DNA from 2 places in the Pseudomonas sp. LF020 genome. Region 1 is predicted to be linked to the other one. Evidence: predicted binding sites of a transcription regulator. Region 1 holds the regulator's gene; the other holds the start of a gene.
What was found. Region 1 encodes FliA, which starts transcription of late flagellar genes. Its sites were predicted from a motif close to CTAAAGTTTNNNNNNNNNNNGCCGNTAA; they were not measured.

Region 2: the regulator FliA is predicted to act here: its motif matches at 3,515-3,542, upstream of ACU680_RS22175 (methyl-accepting chemotaxis protein).

Annotation. Positions count from the first base shown of each region.
Region 1 is NZ_JBRFIX010000008.1:18,506-25,723, forward strand. Features, by position in the region: gene ACU680_RS18990 (chemotaxis protein CheA) at 1-1,748, opposite strand, end outside; gene ACU680_RS18995 (protein phosphatase CheZ) at 1,785-2,573, opposite strand; gene ACU680_RS19000 (chemotaxis response regulator CheY) at 2,591-2,962, opposite strand; gene fliA (RNA polymerase sigma factor FliA) at 3,129-3,869, opposite strand; gene fleN (flagellar synthesis regulator FleN) at 3,866-4,696, opposite strand; gene flhF (flagellar biosynthesis GTPase FlhF) at 4,810-6,150, opposite strand; gene flhA (flagellar biosynthesis protein FlhA) at 6,162-7,218, opposite strand, start outside.
Region 2 is NZ_JBRFIX010000010.1:32,904-38,133, reverse strand. Features, by position in the region: gene ACU680_RS22190 (putative bifunctional diguanylate cyclase/phosphodiesterase) at 1-920, shown strand, start outside; gene ACU680_RS22185 (NorM family multidrug efflux MATE transporter) at 991-2,385, opposite strand; gene ACU680_RS22180 (LysR substrate-binding domain-containing protein) at 2,544-3,464, shown strand; gene ACU680_RS22175 (methyl-accepting chemotaxis protein) at 3,653-5,230, shown strand, end outside.

The DNA.
Region 1 (7,218 bases):
TCGGAGATCTCGGTCTTGGTCGAGAAACCCGGGGCGAAGATCAGGTTGTAGCACTCGGTATCGCTCAGGCGATCGGCCGCGTCCTTGTCCATCACACCGCGTTTTACCGCGATCGAACGCAGCACGTTCGGGTCCATGCCCTTGCCGTCGTCGGAGATCGACAGCAGGATGTGGTCGCCTTCCTGCTCGGCTGCAAGTACCACGCGACCGCCACGGGCCTTGCCTGAAGCTTCGCGTTCTTCCGGCGATTCGATGCCGTGGTCGACAGCGTTACGCACCAAGTGGACCAGCGGGTCGGCCAGGGCCTCGACAAGGTTTTTGTCGAGGTCGGTTTCTTCACCCACCAGTTCCAGGTTGATCTCTTTCTTGAGCTGACGCGCGAGGTCGCGAACCAGACGCGGGAAGCGCCCGAAGACCTTCTTGATCGGCTGCATCCGGGTCTTCATCACCGCGGTCTGCAAGTCAGCCGTGACCACGTCGAGGTTCGACACGGCCTTGGACATGGCTTCGTCGCCGCTGTTGAGACCCAGGCGCACCAGACGGTTACGCACCAGCACCAGTTCGCCGACCATGTTCATGATTTCGTCGAGACGCGCGGTATCGACCCGCACGGTGGTCTCGGCTTCGCTCGCCGGTTTTTCCGGTGGCGGCGCCGCGGCAGCGCGGGCAGGGGCCGGTGCAGCAGCAGCGGCGGCCGGTTTTGGCGCTTCGGCCTTCGGCTCAGGCTTGGGTGCAGCCTTCGGCGCAGCGGCTGGAGCGGCTGGAGCGGCAGCAGCCTTGGCGGCAGATGCAGCCACGGTCGATGCGGTGCTCGCAGCAGCGGCGCCAACGTCGGTGAACTTGCCTTTGCCGTGCAATTCGTCGAGCAGCGATTCGAATTCGTGATCGCTGATCAGATCGCTGCCGGCAGCGGCGGCCGCCGGTGCGGCAGGCGCAACCGGTGCCGAGGCGATCGCCGACTCCAGCGCTTCCACGGCAAAGTTGCCCTTGCCATGCAACTGATCGAGCAGTGCTTCGAATTCGTCGTCGGTGATGTCCGAGCTATCGCCCGCCGCCGGTGCCGCCGCAGCGGCCGCCGTCGGTGCCACGGCGTCCGGCGCGAACTGGCCTTTGCCGTGCAACTGATCGAGCAAGGACTCGAATTCAGCGTCGGTGATTTCATCGCTGGCGGCCGCATCGGCAACCGGCGCAGATGCCACAGCAATCGGCGCTTCGGCTTCGGCCTTGACGGCGTTCAGCGAATCGAGCAGCTGTTCGAATTCGTTATCGGTGATGTCGCCCGAATCGCTCGAATCGCCTTCGACGACCAGCTCTTCGATCATCTCGGCCACCGGCGAAGCCGGGGCTTCGTCAGCCGATTGCGGTTCGGCCAGACGCGCCAGCGCGGCCAGCAGTTCCGGGGTAGCGGCAGTGATCGGTGCACGTTCACGGACTTCGCTGAACATGCTGTTCACCGCGTCCAGTGCTTCAAGCACCACGTCCATCAGTTCTGCATCAACGCGACGCTCACCCTTGCGCAGGATGTCGAACACGTTTTCGGCGATGTGACAGCACTCCACCAGCTCATTGAGCTGAAGGAAGCCGGCGCCCCCTTTTACAGTGTGGAAACCGCGAAAAATTGCGTTGAGCAGATCTGCGTCATCCGGGCGGCTTTCCAGCTCGACCAGTTGTTCGGACAGTTGCTCAAGAATCTCGCCGGCCTCAACCAGGAAATCCTGAAGGATCTCTTCATCGGCGCCGAAGCTCATTAATGGGGTGCTCCTACAGGTCTAAAAACCTAAAACTCAAAATCCAAGGCTGGATAACAAATCGTCCACATCGTCCTGACCGGACACAACGTCTTCTCGTTTATCGGCATGAATCTGCGGACCTTCACCCTGCGAGAGATGTTTTTGTGGATCTTTTTCTGCAAGCATCGCGGCGCGGTCGTGTTCGATGCCCGCAAAGCGGTCCACCTGACTGGCCATGAGGACGAGTTTGAGCAAATTGCTTTCGACTTCGGTGACCAGTTGGGTCACACGCTTGATCACCTGACCGGTGAGGTCCTGATAATCCTGAGCCAGCAGGATGTCGTTCAGATTGCTCGACACCGCACGGTTGTCCGTGCTGCTGCGTGACAGAAAACCGTCGACCCGGCGCGCCAGCTCGCGGAACTCTTCAGCCCCGACCTCGCGACGCATGAAGCGGCCCCAATCGGTGCTCAGCGCCTGGGCTTCTTCAGCCAGGCCATTGACCACCGGCGTGGCGCTTTCCACCAGATCCATGGTGCGGTTGGCCGCGGCTTCGGTCAGCTTGACCACATAGCCCAGGCGTTCGGTGGCGTCGGTGATTTGCGACACTTCCTCGGCCTGCGGCATGTGCGGATCGATCTGGAAATTGACGATCGCACTGTGCAGTTCGCGTGTGAGCTTGCCCACTTCCTGATACAGGCCGCGGTCACGGGTCTGATTGAGCTCATGGATCAGTTGCACAGCGTCGCCGAACCTGCCTTTTTCAAGGCTCTCGACCAGTTCGACCGCGTGTTTTTTCAGGGTCGACTCGAAATCGCCCTGTGAAGATTCGTTATGCTCCATAGCTCCCCCGCGCGTCATCAGCCGATGCGTTCGAAAATCTTCTCGATTTTGTCTTTCAACGCCTGAGCCGTGAAAGGTTTGACCACGTAGCCGTTCACACCGGCCTGAGCGGCCTCGATGATTTGCTCGCGCTTGGCTTCAGCGGTCACCATCAGCACCGGCAGATGCTTGAGTTTTTCATCGGCACGCACGTGGCGCAGCAAGTCGATACCGGTCATGCCCGGCATGTTCCAGTCCGTTACCAGAAAGTCGATGCTGCCGCTGTTGAGCACCGGAATGGCGGTCGTGCCATCGTCGGCCTCGACGGTGTTGGTGAACCCGAGATCGCGCAGCAGGTTCTTGATGATCCGCCGCATCGTTGAGAAGTCATCAACGATGAGGATTTTCATGTCTTTGTTCAATTCGACCTCCAAGCAGTCTTAAACGCGCCCAGCACCTGGACGCGCCACTTCAATCAATCGGCGCAGCACTCGAAGACTGTCTGGAGCACAACAGAGCAAGACCGGTGCCGTTCATCACCGCACCAGCCTCGTTCGCAGTGTCCCCACACTGCCTTCAGCGCGCTCGCCACTCCCCCAAACGCCCCCGCAAACGGGCCGCGCACTGGCTGTGTAACTGGCTGACCCGCGATTCACTGACGCCAAGGACTTCACCGATTTCCTTGAGGTTCAGTTCTTCGTCGTAGTACAGCGCCAACACCAGTCGCTCACGCTCCGGCAAATTGGCAATCGCGTCCGCCAGCGCCGCCTGGAAGCGTTCATCTTCCAGATCGCGTGACGGCTCAAGATGAGCACTGGCGCCATCCTCGTGCAGCCCTTCGTGTTCGCCGTCCTGCAACAGGTCGTCGAAACTGAACAGCCGGCTGCCCAGGGTGTCATTCAAAATCCCGTAGTAATCGTCGAGACTCAATTGGAGTTCGGCCGCAACCTCGTGATCTTTAGCGTCACGGCCGGTTTTAGCTTCAATTGCGCGAATTGCGTCGCTGACCATACGGGTGTTGCGGTGAACCGAGCGCGGTGCCCAATCCCCTTTGCGCACTTCGTCGAGCATCGCGCCGCGGATTCGAATGCCCGCGTACGTTTCGAAACTGGCGCCTTTGCTGGCGTCGTATTTGGTCGAGACTTCGAGCAGGCCGATCATCCCGGCCTGAATAAGGTCTTCAACCTGCACACTCGCCGGCAAGCGTGCCAGCAGGTGATAGGCAATGCGCTTGACCAGTGGCGCGTAACGCTCGATCAACTCGTATTGCGCGTCACGTGCCGACTTCTTGTAGTAGTTCATACCGCTGGCGGTCATAACACAGGCCCTGCCGTTTGCTGCACGAGGCGCTCGACGAAAAACTCCAGGTGACCGCGCGGGTTGGCAGGCAGCGGCCAGGTATCGACCTTCTGCGCGATCGCCTTGAACGCCAGCGCGCACTTGGAACGCGGAAAGGCTTCATAGACCGCTCGCTGCTTCTGCACGGCCTTGCGCACGCTTTCGTCGTACGGCACCGCGCCGACGTATTGTAAGGCGACGTCGAGGAAGCGATCCGTGACCTTGGTCAACTTGGCGAACAGATTGCGCCCTTCCTGCGGGCTCTGCGCCATGTTGGCGAGGACGCGGAAGCGGTTCATGCCGTAGTCACGGTTGAGCAGTTTGATCAGCGCGTAGGCGTCGGTGATCGAGGTCGGCTCGTCGCAGACCACCAGCAACACTTCCTGGGCGGCGCGGACAAAACTGACTACCGAGTCACCAATACCCGCAGCGGTGTCGATCACCAGCACATCGAGGTTGTCGCCGATGTCGCTGAAGGCCTGAATCAGACCGGCATGTTGCGCCGGGCTCAGGTGCACCATGCTCTGGGTGCCGGAAGCGGCCGGCACGATGCGGATCCCGCCGGGCCCCTGCAACAACACGTCGCGCAGCTCACAGCGGCCTTCGATCACATCGGCCAGAGTACGTTTGGGGGTCAGTCCCAGCAGAACGTCAACGTTCGCCAGCCCCAGGTCAGCGTCCAGCAGCATGACCCGACGGCCAAGCTCTGCCAGCGCCAGAGACAAGTTCACTGACACGTTAGTCTTGCCGACGCCACCTTTGCCGCCGGTCACCGCGATCACCTGTACGGGATGCATGCTGCCCATGTTATTTCTTTACCTTGTCTTGCATAGACGGAGGCCACATTACTGGCTGCGCGTTCACAACCGGAACAATGCATGGCAGACCATCGATGTAGGTACAAAAACTGTTCATTACCTCAGCCAACCTGCTTGGTCGGGCTGTGATAGATATCAGCGAACATGTCAGCCATGGCTTCTTCGCTGGGTTCTTCCTGCATTTGCACGCTGACGGCGCGGCTGACCAGTTGATGACGGCGCGGCAGATGCAGATCATCCGGAATCCGTGGGCCGTCGGTCAGGTACGCGACCGGCAGTTCATGACTGATCGCCAGGCTCAACACTTCGCCAAGGCTGGCCGTCTCATCCAGTTTAGTCAGGATGCAGCCGGCTAGCCCGCAACGCTTGTAACTGTGATAAGCGGCGGTTAGAACCTGTTTCTGGCTGGTGGTTGCCAGCACCAGATAATTTTTTGAACGGATACCACGCCCGGCCAGACTTTCCAGTTGCATGCGCAGGGCCGGATCACTGGCCTGCAGGCCGGCGGTATCGATCAGCACCACGCGTTTGCGCAGCAGTGGGTCGAGCGCCTGCACCAGCGACTGGCCCGGATCGACGTGCGTTACCGGCACATTGAGAATCCGCCCCAGGGTCTTGAGTTGTTCCTGCGCGCCGATGCGGAAGCTGTCCATGCTCACCAGCGCGACATTCTGCGCGCCGTACTTGAGCACGTAGCGCGCCGCGAGTTTGGCCAGGGTGGTGGTCTTGCCCATGCCGGCCGGGCCGACCATGGCAATCACCCCGCCCTCTTCCAGCGGCTCGACTTCCGGTACGGCAATCATCCGCGCCAGGTGTGCGAGCAGCATGCGCCAGGCCTGACGCGGCTCCTCGATGTCGGTGATCATCGCCAGCAGATCGCGCGACAACGGCCCGGACAGACCGATGCGTTGCAGGCGGCGATACAGATTGGCTTGGGCCGGACGGCTGCCTTGCAGCTGATTCCAGGCCAGCGTGCCGAGCTGCACTTCCATCAGCTCACGCAGACTGTTCAATTCGAAACGCATCGAATCCAAAGCACGCGGATCGACACCAGCGGACGCCGGTGCAGGTGCCGGAGCCGGACGCGCCGGGGCGGAGTAAGTCGGTTCGCTCAACGGCTCGGCAGCGGTCAGCGGCAGGCCGGCCGTCAACGGCAGCCCGGCGAACAACTGGCGATTGGTGTTGCCGTCGGCTTCGCCACGCAGGCTCAGCTCGGCCTGGGCGGTGACGATGCGCGACTGGGTCTTGCGCAGCTCGTCCTCGAGTTCCATGTTCGGAACCCGTGGCGCCAGCGCCGACAATTTGTAATCCAGTGCCGCCGTCAGCTCGACACCGCCGGCAATGCGGCGGTTGCCAATGATGGCGGCATCAGCGCCCAGCTCATCACGAACCAGCTTCATGGCCTGACGCATATCGGCGGCAAAGAAACGCTTAACTTGCATAAACCACTACCTCAGCCGTTGGGCCCTACTGTCGCAACGATGGTCACTTGCTTGTTGTCCGGTATTTCCTGGTAGGCCAGCACGTGCAGCCCCGGGACTGCGAGGCGACCGAAACGCGAGAGCATCGCGCGGATCGGGCCTGCTACCAACAGGATCACCGGCTGACCTTGCATTTCCTGACGCTGCGCCGCTTCGATGAGCGAACGCTGCAGCTTCTCGGCCATGCTTGGCTCCAGCAGAACGCCCTCTTCAGAGCCTTGTCCTGCCTTCTGCAGACTATTGAGCAATATTTGTTCCAACCTTGGTTCCAAGGTGATCACAGGCAGCTCGGAGTCAGTGCCTACAATGCTTTGGACGATGGCGCGGGATACGCCGACGCGCACTGCGGCCACCAAGGCGGCGGTATCTTGACTCTTGGCGGCGTTGTTGGCGATAGCCTCGGCAATGCTGCGGATATCGCGCACCGGCACGTGTTCGGCCAGCAGCGCCTGCAACACTTTGAGCAGTTGCGACAGCGACACCACCCCCGGCACCAGTTCTTCAGCCAGTTTCGGCGAGCTTTTGGCCAGTAATTGCATGAGTTGCTGCACTTCCTCGTGGCCAATCAGCTCACTGGAGTGCTTGTACAGAATCTGGTTCAAGTGAGTTGCGACCACGGTACTGGCGTCGACCACGGTGTAACCGAGCGATTGTGCCTGCGCACGCTGACTGACTTCGATCCACACCGCCTCGAGGCCGAAAGCCGGATCTTTGGCGGTAATGCCGTTGAGCGTGCCGTAGACCTGCCCCGGGTTGATCGCCAGTTCGCGATCCGGGTAGATCTCGGCTTCGGCCAGGATCACGCCCATCAGGGTCAGGCGATAGGCGCTCGGCGCCAGATCGAGGTTGTCGCGAATGTGCACGGTCGGCATCAGGAAGCCCAGATCCTGCGAGAGCTTTTTGCGCACGCCCTTGATCCGCGCCAGCAACTGCCCGCCCTGATTGCGATCCACCAGCGGGATCAGGCGGTAACCGACCTCCAGGCCGATCATGTCGATCGGGGTCACGTCATCCCAGCCCAGCTCCTTG
Region 2 (5,230 bases), on a different contig from region 1:
CCCGTGCGCAGGGCGGTGCCGACCCGCTGATGTGGCACGCGCACATCGCCATGCAGCAGGCCAAGAGCACGCAGGGCTGCACCTTCCATATCTTCAACGAACGCATCAACCGCAACGCGCGGAGCATGGCCGACCTCGAAAGCGAGCTGCGCCGGGCCTTGCGCCGTGATGAGCTGGAACTGCACTACCAGCCACGGCTGAATCTTGCAGACGGGCAGATCGTCGGCCTCGAAGCCCTGGTGCGCTGGCGTCATGGCGAACGCGGTCTGCTGCCGCCGAGCGAATTCGTGCCGCTGGCCGAGCAGAGCGGTCTGATCGTGCCGCTGGGCTACTGGGTGATTTCCCGCGCCCTGCGTGACATGCAGGCGCTGCGTGAGCGCGGGCTGCCGGCGCTGCACATGGCGATCAACCTGTCGTTTCGCCAGTTTCAGGACAGCCAGTTGCTGCCGACGCTCAGTCGGCTGATTGCCGAGCGTGGGGTCGAGGCGCAGTGGCTGGAATTTGAACTGACCGAAACCGCCGTCATGCGCCGCAGCGATCTGGTCAAACAGACCATGGACGCCCTCGGCCGTCTCGGCGTGCGTTTCTCGCTGGATGATTTTGGCACCGGTTTCTCCTCGTTCGTGCACCTCAACAGTCTGCCGATCACCTTGCTGAAGATCGACAAAAGCTTTGTCGGCGGCATGGAGCAGCGCGAAGAGAATCGCAAACTGGTGCACGCGATGATCAACCTCGCGCACAACCTGCATCTGGAAGTGGTGGCCGAAGGGGTGGAAACACCGGAGCAACTTGAACTGCTGCGCGGGTTTGGCTGTGATCAGGTGCAGGGGTATCTGATCAGCCGGCCGTTGCCGTTGGCGGAACTGGTGGAGTACCTGACGTTTGGTGCCAGCCAGCAAAGTCTGGTTGAGGCCATTTAAAAGATCGCAGCCTTCGGCAGCTCCTACACAGATCCCTGTAGGAGCTGCCGAAGGCTGCGATCTTTTGATCTTAATCTGCGCGAACAGCCTCAAACCTCTGTGACACAGGCTCCAGCCGAATCATCCGCTTCATCTTCCATTCAAACGCCAGCGTCAAACTCACCGCCGCACACGCCAACCCCAGCGCCAGCCCCCACCAGACGCCAGTCGGCCCCCAATGCAGGTGAAACGCCATCCACCACGCCGCCGGCGCGCCGATCAGCCAGTAGCAGCCGAGCCCGACCAGAAACGTGGTTTTCGCGTCTTTGAGCCCACGGATACAGCCCATGGCGATGGTCTGCGTACCGTCGAACAGCTCGAACCACGCGGCCACCGCCAACAGGCTTACGGCCAGACGAATCACCTCGGCAAACGCCGGGTCGTTATGGTCGAGGAACAGCCCGACCAGTTGATTCGGCAGCAGCCAGAACACCATGGCGAAACCCAGCATCACCACCGCACCAAAGACGATGCCGACCCGCCCGGACATCCGCGCATCGCTCAGTTGCCCGGCGCCGTAATGCTGGCCGACGCGCATGGTGATCGCATACGACATGCCCGCCGGCACCATGAACGCCACCGAAACGATCTGCAGGGCGATCTGGTGCGCGCCCAACTGCGTGCTGCCCATGGTGCCCATGCACAGCGCGGCGAAGGCGAACAAGCCGACCTCCACGGCGTAGGTGCCGCCAATCGGCAGGCCGAGGCGCCACAGTTCTTTCAGGTACTGACGATTTGGTCGCGACAGGCCGGCGCGCAATGGGTAGGCGTCGTAGGCCGGATGCCGGCGGATGTGCCAGGCCAGCGCCAGCGCCATGCAATTGGCCACAATCGCGGTGACCAGACCGATGCCGGTCAGCCCCAGTTTCGGCAGACCGAACATGCCGGTGATCAACGCGTAGTTGAGCAGGAAGTTGGCCACGGTGCCGCCGAGGCTGATGACCATTACCGGTGTCGCCCGGCCGATCGCACTGGTGAAGCCGCGCAGGGCCATGAAACTCAGATAGCCGGGCAGGGCGAAGGGCAGGGCGATGAGGAATTGCCCGGCGGCGTTGACGTTGGTTTCGGTCTGGCCGAACAGCAGCAACACCGGTTTCAGATTCCACAGCAGCAGCCCGGCGCCCAGCGCCATCAGCCACGCCAGCCACAACCCGGCCTGGGTCAGGCGTGCCGCGCCGATGATGTCGCCGGCGCCCTGACGGATCGCCACCAGGGTGCCGACCGCCGCGATCACGCCGATGCAGAAAATCGACACGAACGAATAGCTCGCCGCGCCAAGACCGCCACCGGCCAGCGCTTCGGGACTCAGGCGCGCCATCATCAGGGTGTCGGTCAGCACCATCAGCATGTGCGCCAACTGTGAAGCGATCAACGGCCCTGCCAGCCGCAGGATGGCCCAGAGTTCGGTACGCACGGGATGCTGCATGGTCATCACCATTCATAAAAAGAGGGAACAGGGAACCGTCGATTCTCGGCGCTTAAACGCTTTCGCACAAAGGGATAAAAAGGATGGGTGGCATGATTAAAACTCATCCTGAGCAGATTCTGCTAAGTTGGCCACAACCCGCTATAGGAGCTTTCTGAATGTCCCGTCGTCTTCCTCCCTTGTATGCCCTGCGCGCATTCGAAGCGGCGGCGCGGCACAGTTCGTTCACCCGCGCCGCCGAAGAGCTGTCGATTACCCAGAGTGCGGTGAGTCGGCACATTCGCACGCTTGAAGAGCATTTCGCCTGCAAGCTGTTTCATCGCAGCGGACGCAACCTGCAACTGACCGAGTCAGCGCGCATGCTGTTGCCGGGGATCCGTGACGGTTTTGCGGCCCTAGAGCGCGCTTGCAACACCTTGCGCGCCGAAGACGACATCCTGCGCATGAAAGCGCCGTCGACCCTGACCATGCGCTGGTTGCTGGCGCGGCTCAGTCGCTTTCGTCATCTGCAACCGGGCAACGAAGTGCAACTGACCAGCGCCTGGATGGATGTGGACTCGGTGGATTTCAACAATGAACCGTTCGACTGCGCCGTGCTGCTGAGTGACGGGCATTTTCCGCCGGACTGGGAGGCCAGCCTGTTGTTTCCGGAAGAGCTGATTCCAGTGGGTGCGCCGAATCTGCTGAATGACCAGCCGTGGGATGTCGCACGCCTGGCCTCCACCGAACTGCTGCACCCGACCCCGGACCGGCGCGACTGGCGCAGTTGGCTGGAGCACATGGGCCTGTCCGATCAGGTGTCGCTCAAGGGCGGGCAGGTGTTCGATACCCTGGAATTGGGCATGATCGCCGCCGCCCGAGGCTACGGTGTGTCGATGGGCGATCTGCTGATGGTCGCCGAGGATGTCGCGCAGGGACGCTTGAGTCTGCCGTGGCCGACTGCCGTCGCCAGCGGACTGAATTATTACCTGGTGTGGCCAAAAACCCGTCCGGGAGGTGAACGTTTGCGCCGTCTCAGCGACTTCCTGCAAGGCGAAGTGCGCGCCATGGCGTTGCCGGTGGTCAAGCGCTTGAGCTGAAACGTTCGAGCCCGCACAATGCCGGCCTCGGGCCATAACCCCGCTATTTACTCAAGTATTCGCATTCACCGCCGAAAATGAGCATGTGGAACCGCCGTGCCGGTTGCCACGATTCACCCCCATTATTAGAACATTCCGAGCAATTGCTGCGATCAGGGAGGATCCGGTGGCTCGGCCAGGAGCTGTCCATGTCTCAACCTCGTGCCCGGATCGCCTCGCAGCTGGGTCTTGCGCTCGCCGTGATTCTTGCGATTGTCATCAGTGGCAGTACGGTGTTCGCCCTGCGTTCGCTGGATACCGCCAACCTTGCCACCCGTGAAGAACACCTCGCCAGTGAGGCGCGACTGCTGGCCGACCAGTTGAGTACCTTCCACGGCACGCTGCGCGAAAGCACCCAGCGTCTGAGCGGGTTGTTCGAAAAGCGCTTCAGTGCCGGCCTGAGCATTCACCCGGATGAACCGGTGAGTGTCGCTGGCACCCAGACGCCGGGCCTGCACCTGGGCAGCGAAGTGTTGAACAACAACTTCAAGGAAGTCGACGAGTTCAAGCAGATGACCGCTGGGGTCGCCACCCTGTTCGTGCGCAGCGGCGAAGACTTCGTCCGCGTCAGCACTTCCCTGACCAAGCAGGACGGCACTCGTGCGATCGGCACCTTGCTCGACCACGCCCACCCGGCCTATGCGAAGTTGATGGCAGGCCAAGGTTATGTCGGTCGCGCCTTGCTGTTCGACCGCTCCTACATGACTCAGTACACGCCAGTGCTCGACGGCAGCGGCAAGGTGATTGCGGTGCTGTTCGTCGGCTTCGACTACACCGATGCGCAGAACGCCCAGTTCGCCAACCTCAAGCGCTTCCGTATCGGTCAGAACGGTTCGCTGGCGTTGCTCGATGAGCAAAACAAATGGCTGGTCGCCCCGGCCGGTGTGCAAGCGCTGGATCAGGCCGTTCCGGTGATCAAGCGGCTGGCGGCGAAACCGGGCAAGGGTGAGTTCTGGAGCGACACCGCTGAAGACTTCTACAGCATTGCCGTACCGTTCGACGGCGGGCCGTGGTCGGTGGTGGCGAGCATGCCGAAAGCCGAGATTCGCGCGGTGACCTGGAGCGTCGGCACCCAACTCGCCATCGGCAGCCTGCTGGCGATGCTGATCGCGGTGGGGGCGGCGATGTGGCTGCTGCGCAGCAAGCTGCAACCGCTGGGCGACCTGGTGCGTCAGGCCGAAGCGCTGGGCGCCGGTGATCTGAGCGTGCGCCTGAACGTAGCGAGCAACGACGAAATCGGTCAGCTGTCGCGCGCGTTCAACCAGATGAGCCAGGCGCTGTCGACGATGGTCGAGCACATCCGTCGTTCTTCGGAAGAGGTCAACAGCCGCGCACAGGCGCTGTCCGGTTTGTCCGGCGGCGCGTACGAAGGCATGGAACAGCAGTCCGGCGAAATCACCAGCATGGCCGGCGCAGTTGAAGAGTTCAGCGCCACCTCGCTGAACATCGCCGACAACATGGGCGCGACCCAGCGTCTGGCCCAGGAAAACGCTCAGCAAACGCAGATCGGTCGCAGCTCGATGGAAGAAGCGTCGTCCTCGCTGGAGCAAATCGCTGGCGCATTGAACACCACGGCCACCGTGATCAACACCCTCGGTCAGCGCTCCCAGGAAATCGGCGGCATTGTCAGCGTGATCACCTCGATCGCCGAACAGACCAACCTGCTGGCGCTCAACGCGGCCATCGAAGCAGCGCGTGCTGGTGAACAGGGCCGTGGTTTTGCCGTG